Regions from separate parts of the Cobetia sp. 5-25-4-2 genome, predicted to be linked through region 1. Evidence: predicted binding sites of a transcription regulator. Region 1 holds the regulator's gene; the other holds the start of a gene.
The links. Region 1 encodes sigma-54, which starts transcription at its own class of promoters, with help from an activator protein. Its sites were predicted from a motif close to TGGCACNNNNNTTGCTNT; they were not measured.

Region 1 (6,585 bases):
GCTGCTGCGCGTGCAGGACGTCATGCATCAAGGCGATGCCCTGCCACGCGTGGCGCTGGGCAGCCCGCTGCGCGATGCGCTGCTCGAGATCACCCGCCAGGGCATGGGTTTCACCTGCGTGATCGACGAGGACGAGCATCTGGTCGGCGTCTATACCGATGGGGATCTGCGCCGCACCCTGGATCAGCACGGCGATCTGCGTGCGCTCAAGGTCGATGACGTCATGACGCGCGGTGGCAAGACCATCCGCTCAAGCATGCTGGCCGCCGAGGCGGTGCGCATCATGGAAGAAAACCGCATCAGCGTTCTGGTAGTCTGTGACGAGGATGAGCACCCGATCGGCGCCATCCACATGCACGGCCTGCTGGCCAGCGGCGTGATCTGAACTCCCCCGCGGGATTGCTGTCTCTGCACGACAGTCCCGTGAGTCTGGCGAGGGCAGCACGCAGCCGTTGGCGGTCGTCGCCTACAGGAATGCGTCACGCATGCACGGAATGCGAGGAGAAAGACCATGAATGACATCACTTCCCTGGCGGAGGACTACCCCCAGGACATCATCGACCGCTCACGTCGCGTGCGCCTGCTGGCGCTGGATGTGGACGGCGTGCTGACGGACAACCGGCTGCAGTACGATGCCAATGGCGTGGAAACCAAGAGCTTCCATGTCCAGGATGGCCACGGCCTCAAGCTGATCCTGCGCAGCGGTATCCGGGTCGCCTTGATCACGGGTCGCAGCTCGCCGATGGTGGAACGTCGCGCCAAGGAGCTGGGTATCCAGGACGTCATTCAGGGCCGCGAGGACAAGCTGGTCGCGCTGACCAACCTGTGTCGCGAGCACGATATCGCGCTGGATGAGGTGGCCTACTGCGGAGATGACCTGCCGGATCGCGAAGCCATCCGTCGCGTCGGCCTGGGGGTCAGCGTTCCCAACGCCATGCCCTATGTGATGAGCGAAGCCAACTGGGTGACCACGCGTCAGGGCGGTGATGGTGCCGTGCGCGAGATCTGTGATCTGCTGCTCAAGGCACAGGGCCACTGGGCCTCGGTGCTGGATACCTACCTGCAGGAGTCGCGCGCCTGATGCCACGTCTGCCCCGTCCCTCTCCGCGCCTGTGGCTGATGCTGCTGCTCCTGCTGGTCGGCGGCGTCATGGCCCTGATCGAGCAGCGCAACAGTCTGGAGTCGACAGTGAATGTCGACGCCAGCAGTGATGAGCCGGATTACTATCTCGACGGGGCTGACATGACACGCTTCGATGCGCGGGGAGTGTCGATCCAGTCGATGACCTCCCCGCACATCGAACACACGCCAGGCGATGACGTGACGCGTGCGCAGGCACCGAAGATCCGGACCAACGACAGCGAAGACCGTCGCTGGTACGCCACGGGTGACAGTGGCGTGTTGAGCGCCGGCGGCGACACCTTCACCCTCGAGGGCAATGCCAGACTGCGCCAGCCTTCGGATGCCTGGACACTGGACACCGACGTGCTGCATTACAGTCGTGAGCAGAACCGTGCCTGGAGTGACGTGCCGGTGGTGATCACCCAGAATGGTCAACGCGTCGAGAGTGACCGCTTCAGCGCTGACCTCTCTCAGGATTCCGCCCAGCTGGAAGGCCGCGTCCGCAGTACCCTGCAACCCGGCAAGGGCAAGAGCGATGCCGCCCGGGAAGCCGAGACTCTCGACACCGGCAATGACACCACCCGTGACGATGATGGCCGCGTCTCCAGCACCTTCGATGCCGCGCCGGCCAAGGATCAGTGAGCGCACCCCTGCATGCGCCGAATCCTCTCTCCCCGATTTCCGCTTCACGATGGCCTGAGTGATCGTGAAGCCTTACCAGTTCTGCCAAGGAGCACTCCATGACTTCAACGACTCTCACGCCCTTGACGGTCTGGCGCCAGACACTCAGACCCGGTGTCATGGCCCTTGGCCTGGCACTTGGCATGACGACGCTTTCCCCGACCGCACTGGCGCTGGACAGCGATGCCAACCAGCCGATCAACATTGCCGCCGACTCACTGTCACTGGATGACAAGGCCGGCACGGCCACCTATACCGGTCGCGTGGAAATGCGCCAGGGCAGCATGAAGCTGGATGCCGCGCGCGTTGACATCAGTCGCGCCGACAGCGGCGAGATTTCCCTGGTCAAGGCCACCGGCCAGCGCGCCTACATGGAGCAGAAACCCGATACCGACGAGCGACTGGTCAAGGGCTGGGCGAATACCATTCGCTACCACGCGCTGGAGCGCCGGGTGGAACTGGTCGGCGATGCCCGTCTGGAGAAAGGCGACGACACCTTCGAAGGCGGCTACGTGGAATACTTCCTGGACAAGCGCCAGGTCAATGCCAGCAATGGCACCGATGCCTCATCCTCCGAGGGGTCACGCGTCCACATGACCCTGACGCCACGTGGCGCCAATGCCAGCAAGGACCAATGAGCATGACTGCTGCCAGCCCACGTACCCTCAGCGCTCGTCATCTGGCCAAGGCCTACAAGGGTCGCAAGGTCGTCAAGGACATCTCGCTGGAAATCCGCCAGGGTGACATCGTAGGCCTGCTGGGCCCCAACGGGGCCGGCAAGACGACCTCGTTCTACATGATCGTCGGCCTCGTGCGCTCGGATGCCGGTAGCGTGACCATCGATGACCACGACTTGTCCGGCGCCGCCATGCATCAGCGGGCTCGCGCCGGCATCGGCTATCTGCCCCAGGAAGCCTCGATCTTCCGCAAGCTCTCGGTGTCCGACAACATCATGGCGATCCTCGAGACGCGCAAGGACCTGGATCGCAACGGACGCAAGGCACGCCTGGAGGAGCTGCTCAACGAGTTCAGCATCACGCATATTCGTGACAGTGCCGGCATGAGCCTTTCCGGCGGGGAGCGCCGCCGCGTGGAGATCGCTCGCGCACTGGCCACCGAGCCGGACTTCGTGCTGCTCGATGAGCCGTTTGCCGGCGTGGACCCCATCTCGGTGGGCGAGATCAAGAGCATCGTGCGCCAGCTGCGTGACCGCGGCATCGGGGTGCTGATCACCGATCACAACGTGCGCGAGACACTCGACATCTGCGATACCGCCTACATCGTGGGCGATGGCCAGATCATCGCGCATGGCGACGCCGACACCATCCTCGCCAACCAGCAGGTGCGTGATGTCTACCTGGGCCATGAGTTCAAGCTCTAGCCCGAGAGTGCCGTCAGCCTGGTAAGAGCCGTCAGCCTGACGAGAGCTGTCCGACCTCCCCTGCTCTCACCAGCAACCGCCACTTCCTGCTTCACTGTCGGGGTCTCATTCCCCGCCCCCCTCACGCAAGCGCCTCGACATGCGCTTGCGTGATCTCCCCGTGAACCCTCCTGCTCTGCCACACCTCACTCGAATGCATGACGTCCATACCACCTTGGTGGCAACATGGCATGCAAGTTGCTTGAATATTCTCGACTGCCCCTTGTCAGTGCCCCGACCCACGGTATAGCGTAGATGCACGTTCCTTTGCCGTGAATGACAGACCCCATGAAACCCACCTTGCAGCTTCGACTCGGCACTTCCCTGACCATGACCCCGCAACTTCAGCAAGCGATCCAGCTGCTGCAGTTGTCGACGCTGGACCTGCGTCAGGAGATACAGCAGGCGCTTGAGTCAAACCCCATGCTGGAGCTTGACGAGGAATACGAGTCGCTGGATGTCGCGGAGACACAGGACAAGAGCGAGATCTCCACCTCCGAGACCAACAGCGAGATTCCTGAAGAATACCCTCTCGACAGTGACTGGTCGGACCTCTACCAGGATCACGCAGGCAGCCTGACCAGTTCCGGCAGCGGAAGCTCGAGCGAGGACGGACCGGACTTCGATCGCAACACCAGTGTCGAAAGCCTGCAGGACCATCTGCGCTGGCAGCTGGCGATGACGGACCTCGATGCGCGTGAACGGCAGATGGCGGAGAGTCTGATCGATGCGGTGGATGGGGCCGGCTACCTGAGCATGAGCCTGGACGAACTGGTCGATGGCCTGCGAGGTCAGGGACTGCCCGGCCTCAAGGCGTCGGAACTCGAGCAGGTCCTGCTGCGCCTTCAGCAGTTCGATCCCACCGGTGTGTTCGCTCGAGACCTGCGCGAATGCCTGCTGCTGCAGCTGGCCCTGCTGCCGGACGATCTGCCGCTGCTGGCCCAGGCCCGCCGTCTGGTGCGGCAGTTCCTCGAGGCACTGGGCAATGACGATCGCAAGCTGCTCAAGCGTCGCCTGAGCCTGGATGATGATGAGCTGGATCACGTCATTCGTCTGGTACGGGCGCTCGACCCGCGCCCGGCGTCCGCCTGGGGCGAGCCTGCCAGTGATTACGTCATCCCGGACCTGCTGGTCCGTCATACGCGTCACGGCTGGCAGGTCGAGCTCAACCCGGAAGCGCTGCCCAAGCTGCGTATCCAGCCGGAATATGCCGCCCTCATCAAGCGGGCCGACAAGTCCGCGGACAACACCTTCCTCAAGGACAATCTTCAGGAAGCCCGCTGGCTGATGAAGAGCCTGTCCTCACGCAATGACACCCTGCTCAAGGTGGGCCGCGAGATCATGGCGCGCCAGATCGACTTCCTCGAGCAGGGGGAAGAAGGCATGAAGCCGCTGATCCTCGCCAACATCGCGGAAGTGGTCGAGATGCACGAATCCACCATCTCGCGGGTGACCACCCAGAAATATATCCACACCCCGAGAGGCGTGTTCGAACTCAAGTTCTTCTTCTCGAGTCAGGTGGGTGGCAGCGGCAACGGTGACGCGCACTCCAGTACCGCGATCCGTGCGCGCATTCGCAAGCTGATCTCGGAAGAACCGGCGCGCAAGCCATTGTCCGACTCACGCCTGGTGGATCTGCTGGCCAGTGATGGCATCGAGGTAGCGCGCCGGACGGTCGCCAAGTATCGCGAGGCCATGGGCATCCCCTCCTCCAGCGAGCGCAAGCGCTTGGCGTGAGTCTCGACAACGGATACCCGCAAGCCAGTGGGCTCCACACGTCGGAGCGCTGATGCTCGCCCCCTTGCACCTGCCATCCTGGCATCATCTGCCAATCGGTCGTCTGAATACCGGTTGGCAATGCCTGTCCTTGCGACTGCGTGAGTGACTTCACGCCCCCAATTGCCTATTTTTCCAGCCACTTTTCTCCAGAGTGCTTTCTTTTTCCCTCACATCCCACGGACAGATAGCCAGAGGTCGCCACCGACTCCTGCCACACGAACGTCGACGTAAATGCTGACATTGGCCACAAACGGCCGGTTTCTCGAGCCCCATTCCGTCCGTGATGCGAGGCGATGCTCATGAAGAACCTGCTGATATCCCTCGCTGGGTTGAAGACAAGCCTTGCCCCACGATGCAGCGCAGCGTTGATCTTTGTTCAAAGCTTGGGCATTGTCGGGGTAGACGCTCGGTACACCGGCACCGCCGCTCTCGCCAGCAGATGATCGCCACGAGACCATGGCCGGAGTCAGAAAGTGGCCGCGCGTTCAATCAGGGTTTGCTCGCAGTCAAAAAGGGTTACAATTCAAAGGCAACCCGCTGGATAAAGGAGCGTGTCCATGCAAGTGAATATCACCGGGCATCATGTGGAACTCACCGATCCTCTCCGCGATTATGTCAACGAGAAGCTCGCTCGCCTCGAACGGCATTACGACAACATCACCAATGTTCAGGTGACACTGTCGATCGAGAAGGAACGCCAACAGGCTGCCTGCACCCTGCACGCCGCTGGCGCCGACCTCCATGCCCTGGCAGAAGACCCCAACATGTACGCTGCCATCGACGCGCTCGCCGACAAGCTGGACCGCCAGCTGGTCAAACACAAGGAAAAGTCCCAGGCTCGCTCTCAGGGCACCGGGACCCGTTGACCTTCTGCCATGACACTTGATCAGATCCTTCCCCCCGAGCGCACGCTCTACGGCGTCCCCGGGGGGAGCAAGAAGCGGGTGCTGGAATTCTTCAGCACCTTCATTGCTCAGAACATTCCCAGCCTGGACAGCCAGGAAGTCTTCTCGCGCCTGATCGGGCGCGAGAGACTGGGTTCGACGGGCATCGGCCACGGCGTGGCCGTGCCACATGCACGCAGTCCACACTGCAAGACCCCCATCGCGGCGTTCATGAAGCTCGGTGATCCCATCGACTTTGATGCCATCGATGGCGAACCCATCGATCTGCTGTTCGTGCTGCTGGTCCCCGAGGAGGCAGATGACACCCATCTCACTCTGCTCGGCCAGGTGGCGGAACTGCTCAACTCGCCCACCAACCGGGCAGCATTGCGCCAGGCAGACAGTCAGCGAGCATTGTTCGATGCCCTGACCTCGGCCATCGCCGAATTGCCGGCGCGCTGAACCTGCAAGCCCGGACTCGCTCCGGGCTTGTCGCTGACTGGCCTCAGGCACCCTCCGCTTTCACCTCATGCTGACCTCGCCCTGGGAGAGCACTCCATGAAGATCGTGATCATCAGTGGTCGCTCCGGTTCCGGCAAATCGATTGCCCTCCAGGCGCTGGAAGACATTGGCTACTATGCCATCGACAATTTGCCCGGCATGCTGCTGGCACCATTGGTCGAGCAGCTGGAAAAGGAC
Region 2 (5,218 bases), on a different contig from region 1:
AACGCGAACTCTCGATGAAGGCCTGACGCTTGCTGAGCGCCGGATGCAGATCAGTGAAGCGCGCACTCAGCGCCTCTTCCGCGAGCCCGGACGGGGCCCAGTGGGAAGGAGTGGAGGATGTCGTCACGGTGTGGCTCCTGCCCGCGCTCAGGCGCGGGGTCATTGTTGTTGGTCTTGCAGGCGAGTCAGATCGTCTTGCGCTAGCAGCGTCTTGTTTGGCAACGCCTTGATTGGCAGCGCTTCGGGACCGGCAGCGCGTCAGGTGCGCTGCCAGGCCGTCGTTCAGTCGTGTCGTTCAGTCGTGCCGGTATTGTCTTGTTCCAGTCGTTCGTCGGCCCTCAGCTGCGATCCACGGCGGTGACGACATTGCTCTCGGCGCGGGCCTTGAGCTGGTCGAACACGCTGGGGTAGGGCGGGCGTTCGACGTATTGGCCGTGGCCACGCCTGGCGTGCAGTTCGCCATCGCGCCATGCCCAGTCGCCGCGGCTGATGGTGTGACGCGGAATGCCCTTGACGGTGCGGCCCTCGAAGATGTTGAAGTCGATGTTCTGGTGGTGGGTCTTGGCCGAGATGGTGCGCTCGGCGTTGGGGTCCCAGACCACGATGTCGGCGTCGCTGCCGACACGAATCGCGCCCTTGCGCGGATACAGATTGAAGATCTTGGCGGCGTTGGTGGAGGTCAGGCCGACGAAGTCCTCGGCGGAGAAGCGCCCGGTGTTGACGCCCTCGTGCCACAGCATCGCCATGCGATCCTCGACCCCGGCGGTGCCGTTGGGAATCTTCGAGAAGTCGTCCTTGCCCATCTCCTTCTGCTCGGCGCAGAAGCAGCAGTGATCGGTGGCGGTGGTCTGCAGGTCACCGGACTGGATGCCGCCCCACAGTGCCTGACGATGCTCCAGCGAGCGGAACGGCGGGCTCATCACGTGGCCTGCCGCGAATTCCCAGCTCTTGTTCTGATAGACCGCTTCATCGATCAGCAGATGGCCTGCCAGCACCTCGCCGTAGACCGGCTGGCCGTGCTCGCGGGCGTAGCGGATTTCCTCCAGCGCATCGGCGGTGGAGACGTGCACCAGATACACCGGCGTGCCCAGAGTGCCGGCGATGCGGATGGCGCGGCTGGCGGCCTCGCCCTCGACCTGCGGCGGACGCGACAGCGGATGTGCCTCGGGCCCGGTGATGCCCTCGGCCAGCAGCTTCTGCTGCAGGTGGTAGACCAGCTCGCCGTTCTCGGCATGCACGGTGGGAATCGCGCCCAGCTCCAGACAGCGCGCGAAGCTCGAGACGAGGGTGTCGTCCGGTGCCATGATGGCGTTCTTGTAGGCCATGAAGTGCTTGAAGCTGTTGACCCCGTAATCGGAGACCAGCGTCTGCATGTCCTGGCTGACGCTCTCGTCCCACCAGGTGACGGCGACGTGGAAGCTGTAGTCGCAGCACGACTTCTCGGCCCACTCGCGCCAGGTGTGATAGGCCTCCATCAGCGGTTGCTGGGGGGAGGGAATCACGAAATCGATGATCATGGTGGTACCGCCGGCCAGCGCCGCGGCGGTGCCGCTCTGGAAATCCTCGCTGGCCACGGTGCCCATGAAGGGCAGCTGCATGTGGGTGTGCGGGTCGATGCCGCCGGGCATCACCAGACAGCCGCTGGCGTCGATCACCTCGCAGTCGTCCGGTACCTCGAGGTCGGTGCCGATGGCGGTGATGGTCTCGTCGTCACACAGCACATCGGCGGTGTAACGCTCTTCGTGGGTCTGGATGCTGCCGCCCTTGATCAGGATTGCCATGAATCTCTCCCGGCCGCATCGCGCGGCCTTGTCCGGCATTGAGTGTCAGGTCGTCTTGTTGTTGTCGTGCGGGTCGTCAGTCCGTCACTCGCCGTCGGTGAGGCGGGTATAGGCGTCCGGGCGACGGTCGCGGAAGAACTGCCAGTTGTTGCGCACCTCGCGCACCATCGACATGTCGAGGTCGTGGATCAGCAGCTCATCCTCGGTGGCGCTGGCCTGGGCTTCGATCTGGCCGCGTGGATTCACGAAGTAGGAGGAGCCGTAGAACTCGCCGATATCCCAGGGCTGTTCATGGCCGACACGGTTGATGGCGGCGATGTAGCAGCCATTGGCGGCGGCGGAGGCGGGCTGTTCCAGCTCCCACAGATACTGGGAGAGGCCCGCGACGGTGGCGGAGGGATTGAAGATGATCTCGGCGCCGTTGAGCGCCAGTGCGCGCCAGCCTTCCGGGAAGTGGCGGTCGTAGCAGATGTAGACGCCGATGCGCCCGTAGGCGGTGTCGAAGACCGGCCAGTCGGACTTGCCGGGCTTGAAGAAGAATTTCTCCCAGAAGCCCGCCACCTGCGGGATGTGGGTCTTGTGATACTTGCCCAGATAGCTGCCGTCGGCATCGATGACGGCGGCAGTGTTGTAGTACACCCCCGGCTGCACTTCCTCGTAGAGGGGCACGATGATCACCATCTGATGCTTCTTCGCGTACTGCTGCATCAGGGTGACGGTGGGGCCGTCGGGCACGCGCTCGGCGGCGGCATACCACTTGGCATCCTGGCTCGGGCAGAAATAGGGCTGATTGAAGACTTCCTGGAAGCACAGGATCTTGACGCCTGCCTCACCGGCCTGGTCGATCAGCGGCAGGTGGGCCTCGTTCATGGCATCGCGGATCTGTGCGGGCTCGAGGTCGGAGGAGACGTTGAGTCCCATCTGGATGACGGCGCAGCGCAGCTTGCCGGCATCCTCGGTATAGGAGATGCGGGAGTCGTTCGACATGTCATCCTCATCGGGCGCTTGGCGCCGGTTGTTGTTGTCTTCAATGAGTGCTGGTGGGCAGAGCGGGTGAGCCGGGATGGCGCGAAATGGGTCCTGGAAAATCACTCCGCCTGTCCGGAAAGTCTGCATGCCCGCGGCAGGTATCGTGGGTCAGGGAAGGTCCGATGCATATCCTGTCTCACCAGTCAGCTTAATGAACATTAGACAGTGTTCCCGCGTTCGGCAAGACGAAGTGTCAAATAAAGTCTCGTGAATTTATCTTGTTGTTATAAAAGGATTTTCGGTCAAGATTTCGCATGAATTCACCATTGTGGTGCCAGGAGAATCAGCGTGGTTCACGCGATTTTCAAAGGAAAACTCAATGCACATCAGTGGCTTGTGATCGTCTGTATGGGCCCTGTGCAAGACCGCCTTGCACCAGCTTGGAACCTGACCATACTGACAATTGGCGCGAACACGGCGTGTCGCCACCTGACGGGCATCAGACGGTCAAACCCGCGCCATTGCCTCTCAAGTTGTCTTGCGGGACAGGTTTGATTTGACGGCAATAATGCCGCCATCGGCATGCGATTTGCCCATGAAAGGTACCGCTTCATGATGATGGGTAATTCAAGCATCCCTTGGCTGAAACAGGGTGGAAAAGTGAATCAGGAGGGTGAAGGAAGGGACGGATCTTCAAAGACGGCAAGACGCGCCACAGAGCGCAAAGGCAGGACAAGCGACGTGCATCACCCTCAACAATAACAACAGCTGAACAGGTGAGGACTCATGGCCCCGACACAGACTCGCTCGCACATGGTGCGCAGCAATGAGGAAATGATCGAGCTGGTGGTGGCGCAGGACGTCGCCCGCAGCCCGCGCTACAACGAGGATATCGCGCCGACCAGGAGTGCCGAGCGCACCTGGTCGCGCTGGAACATCGCCGCACTGTGGGTCGGCATGTCGATCTGCGTGCCGACCTATACCCTGGGCGGCGTGCTCACTGCCTACTTCGGATTGAGTGTCGGCGAGGCGCTGATCACGATTCTGGTCGCCAATCTGGTGGTACTGATTCCACTGACGCTGAACGCCTTCCCCGGCACGCGTTTCGGGATTCCCTTTCCGGTGGTGCTGCGTTCATCGTTCGGGATCATCGGCTCCAACGTGCCGTGCATGATTCGGGCGGTGGTCGCCTGTGGCTGGTTCGGTATCCAGACGATGTTCGGCGGCCTGGCGATTCACCTGCTGCTCTCGAGCCTCTCGGCCGACTGGAAGGCGCTGGGCGGGGTGGGCGAGGTCATCGGCTTCTTCCTGTTCTGGGCGCTCAACCTGTTCGTGGTGATTCGCGGCGCGGAATCCATCAAGTGGCTGGAGACGCTCTCCGCGCCCTTGCTGCTGGCGGTGGGGGTCGGCCTGATGGTGTGGGCGCTGCCGCATACCTCGATCAGCGAACTGCTGGCCCAGCCACCGAATCGTCCCGAAGGCGATGGTGTGGCCAGCTACTTCATGGCGGGCCTGACCGCGATGGTCGGCTTCTGGGCGACGCTGTCGCTGAACATCCCGGACTTCAGCCGTTACGCGAAGAGCCAGAAGGACCAGATCGTCGGTCAGATCATCGGCCTGCCGCTGACGATGTTCTTCTTCGCGGCGCTCGGCGTGGTGCTGACGGCCGCTTCCAGCTCGCTGGTGGGGGAGACCATCTCCGACCCGGTCAACCTGATCGGTCGCATCGACAGCCCCGGCTGGGTCGCCATCGCCATGGTGCTGATCATCATCGCGACACTCTCCACCAATACCGCGGCCAACATCGTCTCGCCGACCAATGATTTCCAGAACATCGCGCCGAAATTCATCAACCAGACGCGCGGCGTACTGCTCACCGGGCTGGTCGGCGTGCTGTTGATGGGCTTCGAGCTGATCAAGAAGATGGGCTGGATCGTCTCGGACGTCAGTCTCGAGAGCCTCTATTCCAACTGGCTGCTGGGCTATTCGAGTCTGCTGGGGCCGATCGCGGGAATCATGATCGTCGACTACTTCGTGATCCGTCGTCAGTCCTTTGATCTGCCGGCGCTCTATCTGGATGGCAGCACCTACCCGGCCTTCAATCCAGCGGGCTTCATCGCCTTCTTCGTGCCGGTGGGGCTGACGGTGATCAGCTTCTCGCAGCCCGGGCTTTCCTGGTTCTACGACTACGGCTGGTTCACCGGCTCGCTGCTGGGGGCGCTGGTCTACTTCGTGGCCAGCAAGCTGCTGGTCAAGGCACCGCAGGTGCACCTGCCGGAGGCGATACCGGGTGGCGGCGCACAGCGTGCCTGACGCCGCTGGCGGATAGCTCGCAACGCAACGTCACGTGCAACGACAGACGGGCTGCCCATCGGCAGCCCGTCTGTCGTCGTGGCAAGGGGAAGTGACGGCCGGTTGAGGCATTCGCGCCCTGGCCGTCAGCCCACCAGGCCGGGGATGCCGCCCTC

Region 2: HXS65_RS08425 (NCS1 family nucleobase:cation symporter-1) is a predicted target of sigma-54. The motif match lies at 3,329-3,346, and genes of this name have one in related genera.

The regions. Positions count from the first base shown of each region.
Region 1 is NZ_BLWK01000001.1:123,798-130,382, reverse strand. It holds gene HXS65_RS00585 (KpsF/GutQ family sugar-phosphate isomerase) at 1-385, shown strand, start outside; gene HXS65_RS00580 (HAD family hydrolase) at 512-1,081, shown strand; gene lptC (LPS export ABC transporter periplasmic protein LptC) at 1,081-1,764, shown strand; gene lptA (lipopolysaccharide transport periplasmic protein LptA) at 1,863-2,441, shown strand; gene lptB (LPS export ABC transporter ATP-binding protein) at 2,444-3,184, shown strand; gene HXS65_RS00560 (RNA polymerase factor sigma-54) at 3,512-4,960, shown strand; gene hpf (ribosome hibernation-promoting factor, HPF/YfiA family) at 5,560-5,868, shown strand; gene HXS65_RS00550 (PTS sugar transporter subunit IIA) at 5,878-6,348, shown strand; gene rapZ (RNase adapter RapZ) at 6,445-6,585, shown strand, end outside.
Region 2 is NZ_BLWK01000003.1:214,583-219,800, reverse strand. It holds gene HXS65_RS08440 (NAD(P)-dependent oxidoreductase) at 1-127, opposite strand, end outside; gene hydA (dihydropyrimidinase) at 339-1,781, opposite strand; gene HXS65_RS08430 (nitrilase-related carbon-nitrogen hydrolase) at 1,866-2,702, opposite strand; gene HXS65_RS08425 (NCS1 family nucleobase:cation symporter-1) at 3,537-5,063, shown strand; gene HXS65_RS08420 (LysR family transcriptional regulator) at 5,189-5,218, opposite strand, start outside.